DNA from 2 places in the Rahnella sp. ATs2 genome. Region 2 is predicted to be linked to the other one. Evidence: predicted binding sites of a transcription regulator. Region 2 holds the regulator's gene; the other holds the start of a gene.
The links. Region 2 encodes PurR, which represses purine synthesis genes. Its sites were predicted from a motif close to CANGCAAACGTTTGCNTG; they were not measured.
Positions count from the first base shown of each region.

Region 1 (7,800 bases), on a different contig from region 2:
TCTCGTTAAAGTTACCGGTCCCAATATGAGCATAGCGGACAATTTCATCGCCTTCGCGGCGGGAAATAAGAAAGAGTTTTGCGTGAATTTTCAGGCCCGGCGCAGAGAAAATAACGTGTACACCGGCTTCTGTCAGACGTTTCGCCCAGTGAATGTTGGCTTCTTCATCAAAGCGCGCCTGAAGTTCGACGACGACGGTCACTTTCTTACCGTTGTGCGCCGCGTGGATCATCGATTCGATGATGCGTGAATCTTTCGCAACGCGGTAAATATTAATTTTTATGGATAAAACGTTCGGATCGAACGACGCCTGGCGCAGCAGCTCCAGCACGTGTTCAAACGTATGATACGGATAATACAGCAGCACATCCTGCTCGCGGATCGCCGCAAAGCCGTTGCGGAATTTATCGAACCATAAATGGCGCAGGCGTGGCAGAGGGCGGTTGACCAGATTGGCTTTACCGACATTCGGGAAACTGATGAAATCTTTGAAGTTATGGTAACGGCCACCGGCGATCACGGAATCATAGTTCGAGATACCCAACTTGCCGCGCAGTAATTCGACCATTTCATCGGGCATATCGCGCTGATAAACAAAACGCACCGGCTCGGCAGTCAGACGCTGTTTCAGGCTCGATGACATCAGTTCCAGCAGGCTCGATTCCATTTCCGTGACCAGATCGTATTCGGCATCACGGGTCATTTTCATCGAATAGGCATTCAGCGCGTCGTAATCAAAGAAGCCTTTGAAAATATCGTCCAGGCAATAACGCAAAATGTTATCAAGCAGGATCATTGGCTTGCGGCGGCGCGGAGCTTCCGGCGGCAGATTGACGAAGCGCGGCACTTTATCTGAAGGAATTTCCAGCAGCGCATAGTGAATTTCTTCGCCACGGATAATTTCGACCGCCAGATAGGTGTAATCGTCTTTGAGGAACTGCACCAGATTGGTGTCGTGATTAATCAGAATGGGCGTGATGTGCTGGCGCAGATGATGTTTGAAATACTGACGCAACCAGGCTTGCTGATTCTCAGAAACCTGCCGTTCGTTAATCAGGAAGATCTGATTACGCGCCATTTCCAGCAGCAAATCGTTGTAAAGGCTGTCAAATTCCTGATCAATACGCAGAACTTTCGCCTGAATTTTTTTCAGTAAATGACGGGAAGCACCCAGAAAGCCTTGTTCTTCACTGATGAGGATCCGTCGCTTTAAATCGGCAAAACGGACTTTATAGAACTCATCCAGATTATTGGAGTAGATCCCTAAAAAACGCATCCGTTCGATCAGAGGATTGCTTTTGTCTGCCGCTTCCTGCAACACGCGCTCATTGAAGGACAGCCAGCTTAGTTCTTTCTCGATATAAAGCTTTTCCTGACCCATTTTCACTCCGTTCATTTAGCTTGCAACCTGGCCCATACAGGCAAATTTGCCCGAAAACACCGCAATTTAGCTCAGCTTATTCCTCGTGTTACGGGCCATATTTTCAGGTCAGCGCAACAGGAAGTTGTCAGTGAGAGGGGCCTAGTGTCTGCTATCAATATTGCGAAAGATTGACAGGAAAGTCCAACATAACTGGGGATGATTTCAGGAGAGTTTATATCAGGGGAATAAATGAGAGAAAAAGGCAGGAAAAGTCTTACCGGTGAAGGAGTTCTTTTCCCCTCACCGGTAAAGTATGGCCTGATTTTTACTGCGCTAAACTGTACAGCACTAAACTATACAGCACTAAACTACACCGCACTAAACTACACCGCGCTGGCGCCAATCAGTGATTCAGTTTTGACCTGAACCGGTTTGGTTTTGTACTTCGCCAGGAATTGCGGCTGGAAAATACACATGCGGATGGCACTGCGGTATTCACCGTTCACAAAGAATTCCTGTTTCAGTTCACCTTCGATCTCAAACCCTAATTTGCTGTAAATGTGGATCGCCTTTTTATTTTCTTTATCGACGATTAAATACAGTTTGTAGAGGTTCAGAACTGAGAAGGCATAATCCATCGCCAGACGCACGGCATCACCGGCAAAGCCTTTGCCCTGATGTTGCGGGTCAATGATTATCTGAAATTCCGCGCGGCGGTGAATATGATTAATTTCCACCAGCTCCACTAAGCCGACCGGTCCGCTTTCGAATTCTATAATAAAGCGGCGTTCGCTCTGGTCATGGATGTGCTTGTGATACAAGTCGGTCAGTTCGACGAAAGCCTCGTAAGGTTCTTCAAACCAGTAACGCATGATGCTGGCGTTATTATCAAGACGGTGAACAAACGACAGGTCGTCCTTTTCCAGTGGACGTAATCTGACGCTGTTATGGCTAAACATGGGGTGTTCCTCAACTATAAAAGCCGTTTTATGAGGGTAACCTTCGTAAATATGAGGTCTGAAACAACTGTGTTTCAGATGAAGGTCGGCGCACAAACGACGTTTAAACGTGCGCCGGGATGTGCATTATATCGGGTAAAATGTAAACAAATGTCAAATGACGGAAAATAAAAAACCGGCACGTGGCCGGTTTATAGTGAAATCGTGAGGCAAGTACAGATTAATCTTCTGCGTATCCGCGTTCAGAAAGCGGTTTGTTATCCAGAAACGCCTGACCGTTTTGCAGTGATAAACGTCCGTCAACAAACCAGCTGACCACCAGCGGATAAATGCTGTGTTCCTGCGTTTGCACGCGGGCAACCAGCTCTTCTTCCGTATCCTCAGCAAAAACCGGCACTTTGGCCTGTAAAATTACCGGGCCGCCATCAAGTTCTTCCGTCACGAAATGTACGGACGTGCCGTGTTCGGCATCCTGATTTTCAATCGCCTGACGGTGAGTATGCAAACCCGGATATTTCGGCAGCAGGGAAGGGTGGATGTTAATCATGCGCCCCGCAAAACGCTGAACGAATTCGGCGCTCAGGATCCGCATGTAACCGGCGAGAACCACCAGAGAGGGCTTAAAGATTTCAATAGCGTCAGCCAGTGCAACGTCAAAGGCGATGCGATCTTCGTAAGCTTTTACATCCAGCGCATGTGCCGGAATATCGGCTAAACGGGCTCTTTCAAGCCCGTATGCAGCGATTTTATTACTGAAGACTGCACTGATTTCTGCGTTGATTCGTCCCTGCTGGCAGGCATCGATCAGGGCCTGTAAGTTGCTTCCCTCGCCCGATACCAGAACCACAATCCTTTTCATATCCCTACCTGTCGTCTTCAGTGAATAGAGTGACCTGACTGATTACTCAATAACGACGCGCTCAGCGGAGTCAGAGGCCTTAACATAGCCAATTTTCCACGCTTTTTCACCCTTGTCATTCAGTAAAGCAATGGCCTGGTCGGCAAGTTCTGCCGGAAGTGCGACCACCATGCCCACGCCACAGTTAAAGGTGCGGTACATTTCGTGACGGCTGACGTTACCGGTAGTCTGCAACCAGGTGAAGACGTCCGGCCACTGCCAGCTGGCTTCTTCGATGATGACCTGAGTGTTTTCCGGCAGTACGCGCGGAATGTTTTCCCAGAAGCCGCCACCGGTCAGGTGAACGATACCGTGAACGTCCACGTTTTCGATCAGATTGAGGATCGACTTCACGTAAATTTTGGTCGGTGCCAGCAGGTGATCGGCCAGGGATTTGCCTGCCAGCGTGGTGGTTTCCGGGTCAGTGTTGCTGACTTCCAGAATTTTGCGCACCAGGGAGTAACCGTTGGAGTGCGGGCCACTGGCGGCGAGGCCGATCAGCACATCGCCGTCAGCCACTTTGCTGCCATCGATAATTTCTGATTTTTCCACTACGCCAACACAGAATCCGGCGACGTCGTAATCTTCGCCGTGGTACATGCCCGGCATTTCAGCGGTTTCGCCGCCGACTAACGCACAGCCAGACTGTTTACAGCCTTCTGCAATACCGGTGATCACACTGGCGGCGATATCGACGTCCAGTTTGCCGGTGGCGTAATAGTCGAGGAAGAAGAGGGGTTCAGCGCCCTGAACGATCAAATCGTTGACGCACATCGCGACCAGGTCGATACCGATAGTATCGTGGCGCTTTAAATCCATCGCCAGACGCAGCTTAGTGCCAACGCCGTCGGTACCCGAAACCAGCACGGGTTCACGATATTTTTGCGGCAGCGCGCAGAGAGCACCAAAACCCCCTAATCCACCCATAACTTCCGGGCGACGGGTCTGTTTTACTACACCTTTAATGCGATCTACCAATGCGTTACCGGCATCGATATCTACGCCTGCGTCTTTATAGCTGAGAGAGGTTTTGTCGGTCACTGCGAAGTCCCCACGGCGGTTTGGGTTGGTGGTTGAAGAATAAAGCGGGGCAATTCTAACAGTGGAAGCAAACGTTTGCGAGCGCCTTATTCAGAGTCACTATCTATACTTAAAGATACAACACTTAGCCGAAGTCATTGGCGTTGCAGCAAGGTAGCAAACGAGCGAATCCCGATGAGCTGAATTGAGTCAGTGATTCGGGTGAGAGACAGCCGCTAACGCAGCTGCGGCTTCAATGAAGAAGGATAAGTTGATTTGGATCAGGCTAATTGGTATGGCGTTCAAAAAAAATGGCGTTATAATCTCGCGATTTTTTTTTTGCAGCTCAACCACCTTAGGAGAATAAATAATGAAGATCGTCGAGGTGAAACACCCGCTGGTGAAACACAAGCTGGGCCTGATGCGTGAAAACGACATCAGCACGAAACGTTTTCGCGAACTGGCTTCTGAGGTGGGAAGTCTGCTGACGTATGAAGCGACTGCCGATTTAGAAACTGAAAAAGTCACCATCGAAGGCTGGAATGGCCCGGTGGAAATCGATCAGATCAAAGGCAAGAAAATTACTGTCGTGCCAATCCTGCGTGCCGGTCTGGGCATGATGGAAGGCGTACTGGAGCACGTTCCGAGTGCGCGTATCAGCGTCGTCGGCGTGTACCGTGATGAAGAAACCCTGAAACCTGTGCCGTATTTCCAGAAGCTGGTTTCTAACATCGAAGAACGTCTGGCGCTGGTCGTTGACCCGATGCTGGCCACCGGTGGTTCTATGATTGCCACCATCGACCTGCTGAAAAAAGCCGGCTGCCAGAGCATTAAAGTGCTGGTGCTGGTTGCCGCACCGGAAGGGATCGCCGCTCTCGAAGCCGCGCACCCGGACGTTGAACTCTACACCGCCTCGGTGGATCAGGGGCTCAACGAGAAAGGCTACATCATCCCGGGGCTCGGTGATGCGGGCGACAAGATATTTGGTACGAAGTAAGCAATTAGCAATAAGCCGACTAAGCAGTCGGCTTTTTTTTGAGATTTTTTTACCCGCCATTTTTACAGAGGATCACATTCATGACCCGTCGTGTCATCGGGGTAAGCGAACGTCCGCCATTGCTGCAGACAATCCCCCTGAGTTTCCAGCATCTGTTTGCCATGTTTGGTGCCACCGTTCTGGTTCCCATTCTGTTTAAGATAAACCCGGCGACGGTGCTGCTGTTCAATGGCATAGGGACTTTGCTGTATTTATTTGTCTGTAAAGGGAAGATACCGGCGTATCTCGGCTCGAGTTTCGCGTTTATTTCACCTGTGCTGTTGCTGTTGCCGATGGGGTATGAAGTGGCGCTGGGCGGATTTATTGCCTGCGGTTTACTGTTTTGTCTGGTGGCGCTGATTGTTAAGAAAGCCGGGATTGGCTGGATCAACGTGATGTTCCCGCCCGCGGCGATGGGTGCAATCGTGGCTGTCATCGGGCTTGAACTGGCCGGTGTCGCAGCGAATATGGCCGGATTGCTGCCTGCCGATGGCGCAACCGTGGATTCCACCACCATCACCATTTCTCTGGTGACGCTGTCGGTGACGATTCTGGGTTCCGTACTGTTCCGCGGTTTCCTGGCGATTATCCCGATCCTGATTGGCGTGCTGGTCGGTTATGCACTCTCGTTCTTCATGGGCGTAGTGGATGTATCTGCTATTGAAAACGCACACTGGTTCGCGCTGCCAACTTTCTATACGCCGCGTTTTGAATGGGTGGCTATCCTCACCATCCTGCCTGCAGCGCTGGTGGTGATTGCTGAGCACGTCGGGCATCTGGTCGTGACGGCAAACATCGTGAAGAAAGATTTGCTGCGGGATCCGGGTTTGCACCGTTCGATGCTGGCGAACGGTCTTTCTACCGTGCTGTCAGGTTTCTTCGGTTCGACGCCAAACACCACCTACGGCGAAAACATCGGCGTGATGGCGATCACCAAGGTTTACAGCACCTGGGTTATCGGCGGCGCGGCAATTCTGGCTATTCTGCTTTCCTGTATCGGGAAACTGGCGGCGGCCATTCAGGCGGTGCCGGTACCGGTGATGGGCGGCGTCTCGCTGCTGCTTTACGGCGTGATTGGCGCTTCGGGGATCCGCGTACTGATTGAATCGAAAGTCGATTACAACAAAGCGCAGAACCTGATCCTGACTGCGGTGATCCTGATCATCGGCGTCAGCGGAGCGAAGATCCACATCGGTGCTGCTGAGCTGAAAGGCATGGCGCTGGCGACGATCGTCGGTATCTTCCTGAGCCTGTTGTTCAAAGTGATTGAGATTTTCCGCGGCGAAGAAAAGATCATTGACGTGGAAGATGAGCGGGAAAATCCGCCAGTCTGACCGTGATCATTCCTGACCGTCAGGCAGCTGCTTGCCGGTCAGGTGCTCGGATCGCAAGCGGTTGCACCGGGTACAGTTCATTTCACGACGGATCCTTGCTAGAATTCGGCAGTTCCTTTTATTGACGTGACAACATCTGCGGTCTTTATGCCGCTTCGGTTGAGGTGCTTCTGAATACGCCGGCACAGCTTTCCCTGCCACTTTATCTACCCGATGATGAAACCTTTGCCAGTTTTTATCCGGGGGAAAACCCTTCTCTGCTATCTGCCATTCAGAGCGCATTGCATCAGGAACACGGCACCTATATTTATTTCTGGTCACGCGAGGGCGGCGGCCGCAGCCATCTGTTACACGCAGCTTGCGCAGAATTATCGCAGCGCGGCGAAGCGGTGGGGTATGTGCCTTTAGACAAGCGGGCTTATTTCGTGCCGGAAGTGCTGGACGGCATGGAGCATCTGGCGCTGGTGTGTATCGATAATATTGAAGGCATTGCCGGTGATGATGAATGGGAAGCCGCTGTTTTCCATCTCTATAACCGCATTCTTGAAACCGGTCGCACGCGTCTGTTTATTACCGGCGATCGTCCTCCGCGTCAGCTGAATCTCAGCCTGCCGGATCTGGCTTCCCGTCTCGACTGGGGGCAAATCTACAAACTTCAGCCACTTTCCGACGAAGAAAAACTTCAGGCATTGCAGTTACGCGCCAAACTGCGCGGCTTTGAATTGCCGGAAGACGTGGGCCGTTTCCTGTTAAAACGGCTGGACAGGGAAATGCGTACGCTGTTTATGACGCTCGATCAGCTCGATCGCGCATCTATCACCGCGCAACGCAAACTGACGATCCCGTTCGTGAAAGAAATTCTCGGGCTGTGAGCGGAAGGCTTTAATGGGAAAGGACAGCCGGGTTCGTGAACCGAACCCGAATGTACTGGCGGGGTTATAAAATCTCTTTCACCTGTTCCGGCGGACGACCTAAACGCGCTTTGCCGTTGGCAACCACAATCGGACGTTCAATCAGCCGCGGATGATCCGCCATTGCCTGTAACAGTTGTTCCTCGCTCAGGTCTTTATCCTTAAGATTCAGATCCTTATAAATCTGCTCGCCTTTGCGCATCAGTTCCCGCGCCGAGCTAAAGCCCAGCAGCCCCAGCAGTTCTTTCAGCTTATCCACCGACGGCTGAGTTTCCAGAT
Region 1 covers NZ_JBLYPL010000009.1:55,765-63,564, reverse strand. Annotated here, with positions in the region: gene ppk1 (polyphosphate kinase 1) at 1-1,381, opposite strand, end outside; gene speG (spermidine N1-acetyltransferase) at 1,747-2,322, opposite strand; gene purN (phosphoribosylglycinamide formyltransferase) at 2,543-3,181, opposite strand; gene purM (phosphoribosylformylglycinamidine cyclo-ligase) at 3,224-4,261, opposite strand; gene upp (uracil phosphoribosyltransferase) at 4,611-5,237, shown strand; gene uraA (uracil permease) at 5,318-6,610, shown strand; gene hda (DnaA inactivator Hda) at 6,775-7,482, shown strand; gene arsC (arsenate reductase (glutaredoxin)) at 7,547-7,800, opposite strand, start outside.
Region 1: purM (phosphoribosylformylglycinamidine cyclo-ligase) is a predicted target of PurR. The motif match lies at 4,326-4,343, and genes of this name have one in related genera.

Region 2 (7,800 bases):
ACTGGTATAAGCGGCGACTTTCGCACCTTCAACGGAAGATTCCCCAAGCTTTGAACCCACCCGAATCGTCGCTGCCACACCGAGTGAAAGCGGTACGACAAACATTAGTGAGCCGACGTTAAGGGCTATCTGATGGCTGGCCACGGCCACGATACCCAGCGGAGAAACCAGCAGGGCCACGATAGCAAACAGCGTGACTTCGAAGAATAATGCCAGTGCAATCGGCAGGCCGAGTTGTGACAGACGACGTAGTGTCGCCCAGTCGGGTTTGGCAAAACGCGAAACAGGCTGAGTGTCACGCAGGGCACGGTTATGACGGACATAAAATCGCATCATAAAGAACATTACCCAGTAGACGGTTCCCGTGGCGACGCCGCAGCCGACACCGCCAAGGGCAGGCGCGCCGAATTTACCGTAGATGAAAATATAGTTAACGGGAATATTCACCAGTAAACCGATAAAGCCAAATACCATCCCCGGCTTGGTTTTGGACAAGCCTTCGCACTGGTCGCGCAGCACCTGGAAGAACAAGTAACCAGGTGCGCCCCACATGATGGCATGCAAATAACCGACAGCCTTTTCTTTCAGCTCCGGGTCAATATTGTGCATCAGGCCGAGGATATGGTCGCAGTGATAGAGTACGGCGATGACCAGCACGGACACGCCGGAGGCCAGCCAGAATCCCTGCTGAACCTGATGACCAATTTTGTCACGACGACCGGCACCGTTTAAATGCGCGATGGTTGGCGTCAGGGACAGTAACAAACCATGTCCGAATAAGATCGCGGGCAACCAGATGGAGGTCCCGACGGCGACGGCGGCCATGTCCGTGGCACTGACCGAACCGGCCATTATGGTGTCGACAACGCCCATGGAAGTCTGAGCGATTTGCGCAAGGATGACCGGAATGGCAAGCGCTAATAAAATCCGCGCCTCTGCAAGGTACTTCTGCACAGATACACCTTTTTTTGTTGATTATATTGAATAAAAAACGCCACGAAGGGTGGCCATAAAGAGTGGGAAATAGTCCGAAGATTGTACATTGTCGGTATTTTTAAGCAAACAAAGCTGTTAACGAGCGGTTAAATAATGAAATGAAAGCAGACCGTGCTATTTCTGCCCGTGAGGATTTGGCTTTCCATTAAATCTGCGGCAAACTGACAACAGTGTCGTTTTTAATACAACAGACTTATGAATTGAGGAAAGGCTATGTTTACCGGAATTATTCAAGGAACCGGAACCGTCGTATCGATCGACGAAAAACCTAATTTCAGAACCCACGTTGTTCGCATGCCGGAAGATATGCTCGACAATCTGCAACTGGGTGCTTCTGTTTCTCATAATGGCTGCTGCCTGACGGTGACAGAGGTCAATGGTGACCTGGTCAGCTTCGACCTGATCAAAGAAACGCTTCGTCTGACCAATTTGGATGATCTCAACGTCGGCGACTCTGTGAATCTGGAACGTGCTGCGCGTTTCAATGATGAAATCGGCGGCCATCTGATGTCGGGACATATTATTTGTACCGCGGAAGTGGCGAAGATTTTGACATCTGAAAATAACCGGCAGATCTGGTTCCGTATGCCACATGAAGATCTGATGAAGTATGTATTACATAAAGGTTATATCGGCATTGATGGTATTAGTCTGACCGTCGGCGAAGTTACCCGTACTCGTTTCTGCGTACATTTAATTCCGGAAACGTTGCAACGTACCACGCTGGGGACTAAACGTCTGGGAGATAAAATCAATATCGAAATCGACCCGCAGACTCAGGCCATTGTCGATACGGTCGAACGCGTTCTGGCCAGCCGTGAAGCTGCAATTGCTACCGCGCAAGCCATGATCGAGAAGTCTGAATAACATCATTTTCAGCCAAATATTTTCCAGAGACTGCAAATAAGAAAAACCGGACTTTCAGGTCCGGTTTTTTTATGTCGTTTAGTTGCTGTTAATGAGGGTTAACGTGGAACGCGCATTCCGCCGTCAACGCCTTCAGGACTGAATACCACTTGCCAGAGCTGAATATCACGAGCCCTGAATGCCCCTGCACAGGCATTGAGATAATACGTGAACATGCGGTGGAAACGATCGCCATATTTTTCTGCCAGTTCAGGCCAGTGTTTCTGGAAACGTTCATGCCACGCCATCAGGGTACGGTCATAATCCGCGCCAATATTGTGCCAGTCTTCCATTACAAACAAAGATTCGCTGGTTTGCGCAATTTGCTGAACTGAAGGCAGGCAGCCGTTAGGGAAGATATATTTATCAATCCACGGGTCGACGTTAAGATCTGTTTTGTTAGAACCAATAGTGTGCAGCAGGAAAATGCCGTCAGGTTTGATATTACGTTTGGCGACATTAAAGTAAGTCTGATAATTCTTCGGACCGACATGTTCGAACATCCCGACCGACACAATCCGGTCAAACTGATCGTTGAGGTCACGGTAATCCTGTAAAAGGATCGTGACATCCAGTCCTTCACATCTTTTTTGCGCGAGTTTTTGTTGTTCTGCGGAAATAGTGACACCTACAACGCTGACACCATAATTACGCGCTGCAAACTCTGACAATCCACCCCAGCCGCAACCAATATCGAGCAAACGCTGCCCCGGTTTTAATTGCAGTTTATCGCAGATCATTTTGAGTTTGGCTTCCTGCGCTTCTTCCAGCGTTGTTGCTTCTTTCCAGTAGCCACAGGAATATTGCATATACGGGTCGAGCATCAGCGTGAATAAATCGTTGCCCAAATCATAATGCTCTTTGCCGACAATCCATGCACGTTTACGCGATTGCAAATTGGTAAGGCGTGCCGCGGCTACCCGCAGAGTGTCTTTAAAATGGTGGGGGAGTTTATTTTCCAAACCTGCACGGAGAACACGCTGGAAAAAAATATCAAGGCGGTCGCATTCCCACCAACCATCCATATAGCTTTCACCCAGACCCAGAGAACCTTCCTGTAAAACACGCTTAAAAAAGTCAGTGTTTTTTACTTTAAGGTCGAAAGGGCGATTACCATTTACCTGGATGTCTGCCATCGCCAGCATTTCACTGGCTATCCGATACCACTGATTATCCTGAATGCTTAGGTCTTCTATACACGATGAACTCATAGCTTCTCCATCACTTTCTCTTCTGACTTATTAACCTGCCGGGAAAAGCAAAGGCTATTTTTTGCAGGTCTTTATGAGAACAGACGACTAGCGCCTCGTCCGATATCCGACACCAACAGAGGAAATTTAGAAGAACGCCTGCGGGCACAAGTCACGCAGGAAAATCATCCTTGAAAAACGTACCAGAAAAAATAGTGTGACGCATTCCGCGCGTCCGGTTTAAGTATGTAATAAAAGTTTTGTAAAAATGCTATTTTATTGGGTTTTGTTGAGTATAGGCTCGCCGGCAGGCATTCTCAATAGTTAATCGTCACGAATGAAAATGACCAGTAAGTGATTGTAACTTATGGTCATTATAACGATTAACTTTCAAGGCTTACTCAGGCTTCCTGCTCCGACTTTTGCTCTGTATATTGCGGATTTTTGTGCCGCACAGACATCCACCGGCCCAAAACTACCAACAATAGTGTAGACAGCATGGTGGTGACTGTCGCTATTAATGGTTGCGCAATAAATGCGGAAACCAGCAAACTGGCGAGGAAACACAATCCCAATTGCAGGGTATTTTGCAACGCAGCCGCTTTCCCTGTATTAGCAGGAAATGGCATTAATGCATTTGCCACAACAATTGGATAGATTGCGCCATTCACCAAAGCCATGAAACAGAACGGGATCAACAAGCTCACCAACCCGGCATCAGTGAACATGGCAACACAGAACAGACCCGCAACACTCAGACCATATCCTGTCAGCAGCCAGGGTAAAATTTTATTCCCATCTACCTTACTGATAAGCAACCGGCAGCCGAAACCACCGAGCAGGAAAGCGATGGTCTGCGGAACATAGCTCAGGCCAATCACGCCCGGCGAATAACCCATATCACTCAGAATAAACGGCGAACCTGTCAGCCAGGCAAAGAAACCGGCGGAACAGGCAGCGTAAATCATGACATTACCGCTGTAAACGCGCGACTTCAGCAACGTGCCAAAGCCCGCTTTTTCGTCAGATTTGTGTTCTGCCGGCTTATTTTCCCGCAGCGTGAAGGTGGCGATAAGCAACAGGGCGGCGACCGCAGTCAGCAGGGCAAATATCGCTTCCCAGTCAAAATGATTGAGCACCCAGGCGCCAAGCAAAGGAGCCAGCGCCGGCGAAAGTGCCACTAAAGGCATAATGCTGGCGAAGGTTTTTTTAGCGACATCCGCTGAAAAACGGTCCACCACGATTGCCTGCCAGGTCACTGCGGCGGCACAGACGCCCATGGCCTGTAAGAAACGCAGCGCCAGAAGGGCGCGCACGTTCTCGACCCAAATCACGCCCAGGCAGCCGACGGCAAACAGTGTCAGGCCCAGCAGTAAAACCGGTTTGCGGCCAATGCGGTCTGACAGCGGTCCCCACAGCAATTGTCCGATGGCGAATCCGCCGAGAAAAATACTCAGGCTGGCGCTGATCATTCCCGGACTGGTCATCAGGCTAATTTGCATTGCGCTGAACGCAGGAAGGTACATATCTGTGGCTAAAAAGCCGAGCATGCTCAGGCCAGCCAGATAGAGCATAAATCCAAAGGAGGGTTTCATTATTATCTCGTTAATTTATTTATTGCAGATGATTTGATGCAGGGATCTGTTCGGAGGCAGATTTTAACGCTTTGATAACAGCGTTGTGAAACGTTAATATTTGCACTCTGCTATCAAAAATATTGAAGGCTAAAATATGTGGTCAGAATACGCTCTGGAAGTCGTTGATGCGGTGGCAAGAACCGGAAGCTTCAGTGCGGCGGCACAGGAACTACATCGGGTCCCTTCTGCCATCAGCTACACCGTTCGTCAGCTCGAACAATGGCTGGCGGTGCCCTTGTTTGAACGTCGACACCGCGACGTCGTTTTAACGCCAGCGGGCAAAGTTTTCGTGGATGAAGCGCGGGTTCTGATAAAAAAAATGATAGCTACAAGACGCCAATGTCAGCAGGTTGCCAACGGCTGGCGGGGCGAGTTACGTATTGCTGTCGACAGAATTGTTAAACCGGCAAGAACCCGGCGACTGGTGCTGGATTTCTATCGTCATTTTCCTGATACGGAGCTGATTATTCATTCCGAAGTGTTTAATGGTGTGTGGGACGCACTGGTTGACGGACGTGCTGATGTGGCAATCGGTGCGACGCGGGCGATACCGGTTGGTGGTCGTTTCAGTTTTCGCGACATGGGGTTTATGGACTGGCACTGCGTGGTCAGCCCGCAGCATCCGCTGGCGCAGTTACCGGGTGCGCTCAGTGATGACCAGCTCAGGCCTTATCCCGCATTGTGTCTTGAAGATACCTCGCGGACGTTGCCTAAGCGTGATACCTGGACACTCGATAACCAGCGGCGTCTGGTTGTGCCGGACTGGACCTGCGCGCTTGAATGTCTGAGTGAAGGTTTATGTGTGGGAATGATGCCGGTACATCGCGTGAGCCATCGCATTGAGCAGCAGACATTGCAGGTTCTGGCGCTGGAGAATACCTTCCCTGACAGCCCGTGTTGCCTCACGTGGGACCAGAGTAATCCGTCACCTTCACTGGCGTGGTTGCTGGAATATATGGGTGATACAGAAACGATGAACCGTGAATGGTTGCGGGACTGAGAAATAAAACGCCTGCAAAAGCAGGCGTTATAAAAGATTAAAGGCAAACATTAACGGCGATAGTCGCGGTACGGGCCATCGGCCACCGAACGACGCTCAACCAGTTTCGGATGCACCTCGATGGTCTGTGATTCTTCACGTTTGCTGACGATGCGGTCGAGTAACATAGTAAAGGCCATCTCACCCAACCGTTCTTTCGGCTGATGCACGGTCGTCAGTGCCGGAGAGAAGTACCGCGCATTACGCACGTTATCGTAACCAATCACCGAAATATCTTGCGGGACGCGCAATCCGAGTTCATCAGCGGCGCAAATTGCGCCCATCGCCATGACATCACCCCCGCAGAAGACGGCGGTGGGGCGTTGTTTCTGCATCAGAATCTTATGCATCGCCTGATAACCTGACTCCGGCTCGAAATCGCCCTGAACCACCCATTCTTCGCGAAGCGGGATATTGGCTTCCGTCAGCGCTTTGACAAAACCCTGGAAACGACCGCCGCCGGTGTTACGCGCGAGTTGTCCCGGGATTACGCCAATATCACGATGCCCGCGTTCGATCAGATAGCGTCCGGCCATATATCCGCCTTCGAAAGCATTGTCGATAATGCTGTCGGTGAAGTTTTTACGCGCTTCGCCCCAGTCCATCACCACCATAGGAATCGAACGATACTCTTCAAGCATATTGAGTAATTCATCAGGGTATTCCGCGCACATGACCAGCAGACCATCGACGCGTTTTTGCGCCAGCATTTGCAGATAGGCCTGTTGTTTTTCCAGATTGTTGTGCGAGTTACACAAGATCAGCGTATAGCCTTTGGAGAAGCAGCTGTTCTCTACGGCTTCAATCACCTCGGCGAAATAGGGCGCTTCACTGGAGGTTGCCAGCAGACCAATTGTCTTGGTGTTATTCACTTTAAGACTACGGGCTACGGCGCTCGGCGAATAATGTAGCTCTTTAATGGCAAGCAGCACTGCTTCCCTGGTTTCTTCGGCGACGAAACGTGTTTTATTGATGACGTGCGACACGGTTGTAGTGGAAACGCCAGCGCGCTTTGCGACATCTTTAATCGTTGCCATGTAAAGAATGACTCCTGAACTTCCGTGCTTCAGCACGTTAGCATTATGTTAATCGTTTGCTTGCGCTGATTACACTGCGGACATCTAAAAGGGCAGTGTAATCATTGGGTGGATTCTTCAGAATGAGGCGTGAAATGCTCTCGGGTGAAATCGACCGGCACACAGGCGTGTTAACCGACAATTTTCTCTTATAATGCATGAAAGTGGAAGTAAAATTGTCATGTTCACATTTTCATTCAGCAGAAGATTTTAAAAGTGAATTATGCGAAAATGCGTTGGCACACATTTAGTGTGGCTAAAAGAAACGCCACAACTTGATCCGAAAGGGGGTTTGATGGACAGCAACCTGAAATTATCGTTGATCACCACGGTATGCGCTTTGCTCATGATTATCGCTTTCAGCTTCACGGCAGTGATGAACTAATCTGGCACTAAGACAGTAGTGAGACGCAACAAAAAAGGGCGATACCTTTCACAGGAATCGCCCTTTTCAATTTTACGCAGTGACCGTTACCGCCGATACTCTTCCCTGCAGAAACTCTTCGTTAAGTGCTATTCAATGGCTGATTAGCGAAACTTCAGACTTAACGAATTGTTTATTATCGGATTGTTTGTGGGGTCATCACCCGACGTGCGCCAACATAGTGGTCTTGCCAGTAATCATCGCCCAGTGAGGTGATTTTGATGTCTTCACCGGTTCTTGGCGACTGAATGAATTTGCCGTTGCCAACATAAACACCCACATGATCCGCTGCGCCGCGGTTGTTGATTCTGAAGAACACCAGATCACCGCTTTCAAGTTCGCCACGTTTCACCGGCGCTGCATCGCGCAGGTGGTACATCTCGTTTGCCGTGCGCGGCATTTTAATGCGGATCAAATCTTTATAAGCGTAATAGACCAGACCGCTGCAATCAAAACCGGTATTCGGAGAAGTTCCTCCCCAGCGATAAGGTTTGCCGACCTGGTGCATCAGCTTAGTCATCGCCGTTTGTTG
Region 2 covers NZ_JBLYPL010000019.1:61,081-68,880, forward strand. Annotated here, with positions in the region: gene ACJY2G_RS19415 (MATE family efflux transporter) at 1-954, opposite strand, end outside; gene ACJY2G_RS19420 (riboflavin synthase subunit alpha) at 1,210-1,863, shown strand; gene cfa (cyclopropane fatty acyl phospholipid synthase) at 1,962-3,113, opposite strand; gene punC (purine nucleoside transporter PunC) at 3,494-4,687, opposite strand; gene punR (DNA-binding transcriptional activator PunR) at 4,824-5,729, shown strand; gene purR (HTH-type transcriptional repressor PurR) at 5,780-6,805, opposite strand; gene cydH (cytochrome bd-I oxidase subunit CydH) at 7,140-7,229, shown strand; gene ACJY2G_RS19450 (C40 family peptidase) at 7,405-7,800, opposite strand, start outside.